Regions from separate parts of the Lysinibacillus sp. FSL M8-0216 genome, predicted to be linked through region 3. Evidence: riboswitches for the same ligand, from Rfam matches in the RefSeq annotation. Region 3 holds a riboswitch; each other region holds the start of a gene.
The links. A riboswitch is a leader RNA that binds a small molecule or an ion and turns the genes downstream of it on or off. The one in region 3 is predicted to bind cobalamin.
Positions count from the first base shown of each region.

Region 1: another riboswitch for cobalamin. It lies ahead of MKX57_RS22145 (hypothetical protein); the one in region 3 lies ahead of MKX57_RS14660 (energy-coupling factor ABC transporter permease).
Region 2: another riboswitch for cobalamin. It lies ahead of MKX57_RS02505 (ABC transporter substrate-binding protein); the one in region 3 lies ahead of MKX57_RS14660 (energy-coupling factor ABC transporter permease).

Region 1 is NZ_CP152007.1:4,462,282-4,465,503, reverse strand. Features, by position in the region: gene MKX57_RS22155 (hypothetical protein) at 1-441, shown strand, start outside; gene MKX57_RS22150 (glutathione peroxidase) at 530-1,075, shown strand; cobalamin riboswitch at 1,178-1,377, shown strand; gene MKX57_RS22145 (hypothetical protein) at 1,538-2,095, shown strand; gene MKX57_RS22140 (ABC transporter substrate-binding protein) at 2,079-3,029, shown strand; gene MKX57_RS22135 (tyrosine-protein phosphatase) at 3,165-3,222, shown strand, end outside.
Region 2 is NZ_CP152007.1:521,493-524,714, forward strand. Features, by position in the region: gene MKX57_RS02500 (acyl-CoA dehydrogenase family protein) at 1-1,032, shown strand, start outside; cobalamin riboswitch at 1,092-1,275, shown strand; gene MKX57_RS02505 (ABC transporter substrate-binding protein) at 1,419-2,390, shown strand; gene MKX57_RS02510 (iron ABC transporter permease) at 2,387-3,222, shown strand, end outside.
Region 3 is NZ_CP152007.1:2,984,937-2,988,158, reverse strand. Features, by position in the region: gene cbiQ (cobalt ECF transporter T component CbiQ) at 1-744, opposite strand, end outside; gene MKX57_RS14665 (energy-coupling factor ABC transporter substrate-binding protein) at 750-1,022, opposite strand; gene MKX57_RS14660 (energy-coupling factor ABC transporter permease) at 1,024-1,770, opposite strand; cobalamin riboswitch at 1,914-2,099, opposite strand; cobalamin riboswitch at 2,361-2,543, shown strand; gene MKX57_RS14655 ((2Fe-2S) ferredoxin domain-containing protein) at 2,687-3,058, shown strand; gene cobJ (precorrin-3B C(17)-methyltransferase) at 3,063-3,222, shown strand, end outside.

The DNA of each region.
Region 1 (3,222 bases), 1.5 Mb from region 3:
ACATATGCAGTGTGGGAACAGCTTGTACAAGCGCTTACATATAAAAATGGGCATGCACGTGCACTTGCCGCACAAATTTTATGTGCTTTAGCTGCAAAAAGTGATCCCGAAGAAAGAGTATTAGAAGATTTTTTAAAGATTTGGGCTGTGACTTATGATGAAAAGCCCGTCACGGCAAGGCATACATTACAGGCTATTTGGAAAATTGGTTTAGCAGGTCAAGTACAAAGCGATTTAGTCGTATCTTATTTAGCCAAGAGATTTCAAACCTGTTTAGATGAAAAGCATCCTACTCTCATTCGCTATGATATTATTGTATCTTTAAAAAAATTATATGATCAAACGAGTGATCCTAAATTATTAGACATAGCCCATCGCTTAATTAATGAAGAGCAAAATGTTAAATATAAAAAGAAATATAAGTCAGCCATCCGTTCTTAGTAACGAGATGGTGTTTTTTGTGCAAACTCTTTGGTTATTAGGAGATTAGTCAACTATAATATATGAAAAAGACAAAAGGGGTTAGGGAATGAGCATTTATAATTATTTAGTACGAAAGCCGAATGGTGAAATTTTATCAATGGAAACTTTTCGAGGGAAAACGATGCTAATTGTTAATACGGCCAATCAATGCCGATTTACATATCAATTTGAAGACTTACAAAAAATGTACGATAAATATGGCAAAAATAATTTTGTCGTTCTAGGATTTCCTTGTGATCAGTTTGGCCATCAAAATCCTGAAGATGGAGAGGAAACTGCGCATCTTTGTAAGGTCAACTATGGAGTTTCGTTTCCCATTTTTGAACTAGTCCAAGTAAATGGTGAGACGACACATCCTTTATTTAATTATTTAAAACATGAAGTTGATTTTCGTGAATTCGGAAAAGCAAGCATGCAGGAGAAAATGCTTGCTGAGGCAATTGTTCAACTTGCTCCAAGCTTTTTAGATGGTCGTAATATTCGCTGGAATTTTACTAAATTCCTAGTAGATGCAAGCGGAAAAACCATAGCTCGCTTTGAGCCTACAGACTCACAGCTAGATATTGAGCAAGCAATTGAAAAAGTATTATAGTAGAGTGATTTTATGGAAATGAAAATTCTTCTAAAACGGCTATCATTTTTGTACGCAACTATTTTTTCCTATCAAACTATGATAAACTGCTTTACAAGTGAATTATTCTTGCAGAATAAAGGTGCTAGCTAGCATAATCGGGAATTCGGTATAAGCCGAAGCTGTTTCCGCAACTGTAAGTACAACTATTATAAAGATGAACCACTGTTTCATAGGAAATGGGAAGGTTCTTTATAGCTCTTATTTAATTATATAGGAGCGTTGTACAAGCCAGGAGACCGACCTTTATTTGAACGTATAACAACTCTTCGGAAGCTAGGAGGATATACGGCAAATACATAGGCAGTGTCGTGTTTCTATGACAATCATTATGTTATTTTAGTCGTTCCTTTGCGTGAGGAGCGACGTTTTTTTATGTTCTAAAAAAGTAAGGATTTTCATTATGAAAAGGGGGACAGCAGGTTGAAAAAAGATGCACGTTATTCTTGTTATCCTTTTATGCGAGAGAAGGCTTCAACTGTCGATTTTGAGATTCGCACAGATAGTTTAACAACGCATTTAGGGGCTGCACTAGCTATAGTGAAGAAAGAGGATGTCCAGGTTGTTGCAGATGATTTAACACAGATTTTACCTATGGCTTATCATGTGAATGGCTCGGTTCGTGGGAAGCTAGCAGTTACAGATGAGGATCTATCCTGGTTAAGTGAGCGCTATGATTTTTATGTAAGTCATGTGAAGGAAGAGATTCAAAATTTTGTTTTACCTCAAGGAACAGAGGCTGCTGCTGCTTTACATCTTTGTCGTAGTGAGGCGAAAAAATCATATCGAACTTTACACAAGGTTTCGGAAGAACGAGAGGTACCGACTATTCTCTTCGATTATTTAGGCTTATTAGCCAATGTATGTTTTGTAATGGCTGTCTATACGAATCAACAAGCTGGAATCGCTGAAATTCCGTTTATGAGTAAATCATATCCAATGAAAAAGAAAAAGGTGAATAATAATGAAGAAACTATTTAATTTACAATGGCTATCGGTTTTATTGCTAGCGCTCGTTTTAGCAGGTTGTGGAACTGCGGAAGATACAAAAAATAAAAATGTTACCCAAGATGAACAAAAAATTGAGCAAACAAGTTACAAAGTAACCGATGATCGTGGTGTAGAAATAGAGTTTAAGGAAGTACCAAAAACAGTTGTGTCCTTACAACCAAGTAACACAGAAATTCTATTTGCATTAGGGGTTGGCGATAAAATTGTAGGTGCCACTGAATATGATACATATCCAGAAGCTGCCCAAAAAATCGAACGTGTTTCTGATACTGTGAATTATAACAGTGAGCGAATTTTAGCGTTAAAGCCAGATGTTGTTATTGCGTATACGATTGGTGAGAAGGATGCACTTAAGCCACTCGAGGATGCAGGAATTAAAGTATTTGTTATTCAATCAGCGGCTACATTTGATGATGTATATGGAGATATCGAACAAATTGCAGCTGTTATGGATGTTAAGGATAAAGGAAAGGCATTAAACGAGGAAATTAAAGCAAAAATCGCTGATGTGCAAACAAAGATTAAGGAAGTAAAAACACCAAAAAATGTTTATTTAGAAATTAGTCCAAAGCCAGAAATATATACAGCAGGCTCTGGCACTTTCCAACAAGAAATATTAAATGCGGCAAATGTAAAGAATGTGTTTGCAGATTTAGATGGCTGGAAGCAAATATCTGAGGAAGATGTAATTGCGAGAAATCCAGACGTCATTTTAACAACAGTCAACTATACAGAAAATCCAATTGGAGAAATCCTTGCTCGTGATGGGTGGAATACGGTAACAGCTATTCAGAACAAGGCAGTTCAGTCCCTTGACACAGATATCTCAAATCGTCCAGGTCCACGTATCGGTGAAGCAGTTGAGCTTGTTGCTAAAGCTGTGTATCCAGAGTTATATAAATAAGATCGTAGAAAATGCTAGTTGTTTATTACAGCTAGCATTTTTTATTTTATTACCTAGTGTGAAAATTGGTATTAATGTAGTTTGTTCGATAGAATAAAGGTAAGAACGCTTATTAATATAGGGAGGTGTAGTTCAGTGAAGCAAATACAAAAAAATATTCCGTTTGAGGCCGTTTATAATTTCCGAGATATGG
Region 2 (3,222 bases), 2.3 Mb from region 3:
GGGATGTGTGGGGTTGCAATGGTATTGGCACGAATAGAGGGTGCACAAGCAGGCTCTAAAGGATTAACTCTATTTGCAGTTCCATGGCGTAATGAAGATGGATCGGCTAACCAACTTCGTATTCGACGACTAAAAGATAAATTAGGTGTGAAAGCCGTTCCATCTGGTGAGGTTGAGTTTGATGGAGCACTCGCTTATGTAGTTGGTGATCAAAATAAAGGGATTTATTATATGCTGGAGGCGCTTAATTTATCAAGAATTTGTAATGCTGTGGCATCCATTGGTATTATGCGCCGTGGCTTCTTAGAGGCGAAGCATTATGTGTCAAATCGATATACCTTTGGTAAACCTTTAACACAGTATCCTATGATCCAGGATACATTGGGTAAATATGCCGCTAAGCTGCATGTAGAAGTAGCCACGATTTTTGATCTTATTCAATTATACGATAAAGTGACAGGTGGTCAGGGAACAGAGCAAGACATCATCATGAACCGTTTATATATTGCCATTATGAAAAAGGAAACGGCAGAGCAGGCGGTCCATTATGCAAGTGAAGCAATTGAGCTACATGGCGGGAATGGCTATATTGAGGACTTTGTAACACCACGCTTACTGAGAGATGCGCAAGTGCTGACGGTATGGGAGGGTACGGCTAATATACTAGCTTTGGAGCTTATTCGCTTAGTGGATAAATACAGGGCACATGAATTGTTTGTTCAAGTGATGAGCAAGCGATTAGAAGTATTAACAGACCATTCATTAGTGAAAATCGTTCAAGAGCAATTGACTAAACTATCGGCAACCTTACAAATTTTTAGTACTCTCGATGAAGCGACAAAAACGTTTGAAGCAAAGGATGTTGCCAAAAAAATGGCTCAATTATATGAAAGTGTCATAGCCGTTGAGTGGGCACAAAAGTTTGGTGGGAAATATGATAAACTAGCGGATGTTTATTTAGAGCAAACTTGGTCATTACGAACGATCGGTGCTCCGATGAAAACCGTACAGTATTTTGCTGAAATCGTCTAATAACCTTTGGAGTCGCCTTGATATAGAGGCGACTTTTTTTAATTTCATGTATAATAAAATCAACTGAATATTATAAAGGTTCTTTACTTAAGTAAAGTGAAAAGGGAAATCGGTGTAATTCCGATGCGGTCCCGCCACTGTAAGTGTGAGTTTTTTCAAATGATGCCACTGAAGATTTCGGGAAGGCTTGAAAAAACGTACTGAGCACAAGCCAGGAGACCTGCCTTTATAGCATAGACATGACAGCCTACGAGGATAGGATGGTGGATTTTGTATCAGTTTTTTGGTGCGATTTTGACCCCTCATCATTCGAAGATGAGGGGTCTTATTTTGATGGAGGAATACTTCTAACACATGAACGCACAAATCAACGAAGGAGGATTCACATGAAGAAATTTTGGAAAATAGGGGTATCGGCATTTTTAACGATAGGGTTGCTAGCAGCTTGTGGACAAGAGGCGCAAAAAGACAATTCCACACCTACAGAAGAGCAAACACAACAAGAAACATCTAAGGCGGAAGAAGCAACATTCCCTATGACTATAACGGATGCTATTGGGAAGGATATTACACTAGAGGCTCCTCCTAAGAAAATAGTGTCACTTATTCCAAGTAATACAGAAATATTGTTTGGCCTAGGTTTAAAGGATGAAATCGTAGGGGTTACAGACAACGACGATTATCCACCAGAGGTAGTTGAAAAGGATAAGGTTGGTGGCATGGAGTACAATATTGAACAAATTATTGCCTTAAAGCCAGATATCGTTTTTGCACATGAATCTAGCATGTCTCTTTCGGAATCAGCCATAGCACAGCTAGAATCTGCGGGCGTGAAAGTATTTGTTGTAAAAAATGCCCAAGATTTTAATGAAACCTATACAACGATTGAACAGCTTGGGCGTGCTACAGGGAAATTACCAGAAGCTGAAAAAATCATTGCTGACATGAAGGCGAAAGTGGAAGAGGTTCAGGGGAAAGTGAACGACGTTGAACCTAAGAACGTTTTTGTAGAAGCCTCTGATGAACCTAATATTTATACAGCTGGTCAAGGCACATTTATGAACGCAATGCTGGAGATGATCCATGCAAAAAATGTAGCAGCAGACGGTGATAATTGGTATGAAATTGGTGCAGAAAAAATTATCACAAAAAATCCAGATGTCATCGTGGTGACATATAGTTATGTACCTGATATTTTAACAAAAATACCAAAGCGTGCTGGTTTCGATACAATTAATGCAGTAAAAAATAATGCTATTGTGCAAGTAGATGAAAGCACAACAAGCCGTCAGGGACCACGTTTAGCGGATGGCCTTGAGGAATTAGCAAAAGCTATCTACCCTGAGGTATTTAAGTGAAAAAAATAGCAACAGCCTATGTATTAACATGTACGCTTCTTATCATTAGCATCTGGTGTGGCGTAGCTATAGGCTCTGTTCATATTCCGATAGAAGTGCTGTGGAATCAGTCAGTTGATGAAACAGCTGCCAATATCTTTTGGAAAATTCGGTTGCCCCGTGTGCTTTTAGCGGGGCTAGTAGGAGCTTCTCTCGCCATTGCGGGAGCGGCTTTCCAAGGCTTGCTCAAAAATCCATTAGCAGATCCATATACATTAGGTATTTCATCTGGTGCTTCTGTCGGCGCAGTCATGACAATTTTTTTTAATATTTCTATACCTGTTGTAGGCTTGTATGCCTTACCTACCTTTAGCATGATAGGCGCAATTATTACAATGGTGATTGTGATGAGCTTTGCTAGAGTAGTAGACCGTTCTTTAAAGATGGAAACACTGATTTTAACAGGAGTTATCTTTAGTTCATTTTTAGGATCGTTAATCTCGTTAATGATTGCTTTATCGGGAGAGGAGCTACGCCAAGTAATCGGCTGGCTACTCGGTTCTGTTTCTATGCGTGGTTGGCCATATGTTCAAATGATTATTCCATTTGTCATTGTTGGTTCCCTTATGCTGTGGACTCAGAGACGTGAGCTTAATGTTCTGTTATATGGGGAAGAAAGAGCGAAGCATTTAGGTGTCAATGTAAAGAAAAGTAAGTATTTGATTTTAGTAGGTGGCTCCATGCTAACTGGAGCAGCAGTTGCTGTTTCAGGCACAATTGGCTTTGTAGGGTTAGTTGTACCACATATGACAAGAATGATTTGGGGCTCTGATCACCGTCATTTACTCCCATT
Region 3 (3,222 bases):
GAATAAAAAAATAGCCGTTATACCAAGCCAGTTTTTTTTGCTATAGGCGCCCGTTTCATGCCAATAAACCGTTTCACCACCACGCGCCAGCATGGCATGATTAAGCTCTCGACTGCGCTGAAACATTTCAATAAACAACGCGGCAATTAGCATAGACACTGAACGTAACCATTGCATGGGTGAGTGGTAGCCAAGCCGGGCTTGCTGGGCCAAATGAATTTTTTGCATGCTTTCTAAAAAAATAAAAATAAAACGATAGGTGAGTTCTACTAGCTCAACTAATAAAGTAGGTAGCCGCCATTGTCGAAGCACATAACAAATTCCTTGTACAGATGTCGTTAAAACTAAAAAATATAAGCAACTTATACTGCCAAGTACAATAAAGAATAGTTGCTGGGCGGTAGCGATACTGGCTCTCCCAATAAAAATTGTCCAGTTCATATACGTAAATGCCCCCATATGGGCTGGTAATGTATGCGCTGCTGGAGCTATCGAAATGATGATTGATAAGAGACTTGTGAATAAGAAAAAACCAGGTAGTAATAATAGCTTCGCATAATAGTTTAGTGGAATTTTCGCGCCCCAAATGATAAAAGCACTCATTACAAAAAATGTAATGAGTGAAAGTCGTTCATCTCTCATAATAAGCGTGAATAAAAGTAGTCCTAATGAAAATATCATTTTTTCTAGCGGATGAACGAACGCTAGCTTATTGAGATACGCATACTTATCAATGAGTAACATAATCCTTAACCTTCTTTATGCTTGCCACGCATATAGCCAATAAAGTAGCCGATAAAACCAGCACCAATAGCTGCTTGTAGCACGAATAATAAGCTTTCAATTTCACCACTAGGTGGTTCCCACAAACTATCAAACCATGGCTCATATTCTGCATTGATCTCCCCAATGGCTGCTTCTGCTTCACCGTCGGCTCCTCCAAATTCTGCTCCTTTTTGGACGAAAAGAGGGATAATCGCCAATAGTACGACGATTGCTAAAAGTAATAAATTTCGTTTCATATTAGTGCGCCTCCTTTGTAGAGAAAACACGTAAAGATTTTAATTCGCTAATATTATATTTTTTCAAGAAGTTCATGACAATAACTGTTAATATTCCTTCACTCACAGCTAATGGGATTTGTGTTAAGGCAAAAATACTTGCGAACTTTGTAAAGGAAGCCATAAAGCCTCCAACTTCAGATGGGAAGGCTAGTGCTAATTGAATGGAAGTCACCACATATGTACCTAAATCCCCAAGCATGGCCGCAAAGAAAACAGCTAATGAAAACGATAACCCCAATTGTTTTGCCCCTTTAAATACAAAGTAGGCGATAAACGGTCCTACAATAGCCATCGAAAATGCATTAGCCCCTAATGTTGTGATCCCACCATGAGCTAAAAGTAAAGATTGAAATAATAAAACAATTGTCCCGATGACACTCATGGCTAACGGTCCAAATAATACTGTTCCGAGACCTACTCCTGTTGGATGTGAGCAGCTCCCTGTAACTGAAGGGATTTTTAAGGCTGATAGGACAAAGGCAAACGCACCGGACAGCCCCAGAATCATTTTTGTTTCAGGGTTTTCATCAATTGTTTTACGAATAGAGCGCAATCCTAAAATAATAAATGGGATGGAGATTACCCACCAAAAAATAGCCCATTCGATTGGTAAAAAACCTTCCATGATATGCATGGCGAAGGCACGCTTTGGCACCATTAAAAAAGCCAATAGAAAATAACTAAGTTTCCACCAAGACAGCTTCAATTTTTTTCCTCCAAACTGTAAATAGATTTTTAGAATGTAGCGTGCGTAATAAAAAAGCACTTTTCCGTTGTTGGAAAAGTGCATAGCTAAAAAAGCAAATAACATTTTCATCTGCTAAGCCGCACACCTATCCTCGTAGGCTGAAACGATCACTTATGTTCGGCAGGTCTCCTGGCTCTAGTTCAACACTTTATAGGTCTTCCCATCCATTGGACAGTGACATTTTCTATAAAGCTCCCTATTACAGTGGCGGGACCGCGCCGGACTTAAACCGGCTTCCCTTTTAAGCAAAATGACGAGCATTTTACACCGAAAAATAGTAAGTTGTGAGATTTCACGACAAAGTGTATCACGAATTTCCATAATTATGCTATACTTTTTTTATAAAAAATTAAAAATAGAATATCAATGTCGAAAATTCTGATAACTAACGTTTTTTAGGATTAAAGAAGGCAAATTCAAATTTTTAATAGCTTTCACCCCTCCTATGAAATTGATAAATTTGTCATGATTTTTTAAAGAAATATTGAAATTTTAAAATAATAAGATATGATTAAGACAGTTTTCTATTATGTATACGATTAAAAATTTCATATAAAACGTCGATAAGTGCTCGAAGAACTCGAGATAATAGGGAAATTGGTGAAAGTCCAATACAGCCCCCGCTACTGTAATAGCTGATGAAATCGCAATGCCACCTGTGCAAACTAGGGAAGGTGCGACAGTAAAATGAAGCTTAAGTCAGGAAACCTGCTTATCAGATTGTGCATGCAAACTTTTCGGAGGGAGAAGTTGAAGCAAAAGCGAGGATCTGTCTTTCAATCTATTCGTTTTTATTTGGCTTCTACAAACCTTTACTCTTCGGCAGAGTAAAGGTTTTTTCTTTTTTCCAAAAGCAAATGAGGGGAGATATAAGATGACAACGTGGAATTTAGAGGGGATGAAAACACATCTCTTTATTTGCAATGGCAGTAGCTGTATGAACAAGGATGGGGAGGAAATTACCCAAGCTATACGAGATGAAATACAGCGTAACGCACTAGATAAAGAAATACATACGACAAGAACGCGCTGTAATGGACGATGCAAGGATGCTTGTGTTGTGATTGCTTACCCTCAGGGGAATTGGTATCGTGTACCGTCAACGGAGCATGCTAGAACACTTGTACAGGATTTGCATCATGAATCCTTATATAACGATCATGTTTTTACACTTCGAGAAGGGACATTACAGCGAACAGCGCAAACAACAGCCATTAAAGGGATTGAAAAGGTGAAAGAGGGGTAAAAACATGGCGCAAAAAGGGAAAATTTTCGTAGTAGGCTTTGGGCCTGGAGACTTTAAGCATATTACGACACGTGCAGTAGAGGCTTTACAACAAAGTGACATGATCATAGGCTATAAAACCTATGTTGAACTGATTCAAGATTTAGTCAGCGCAAAATCCATTG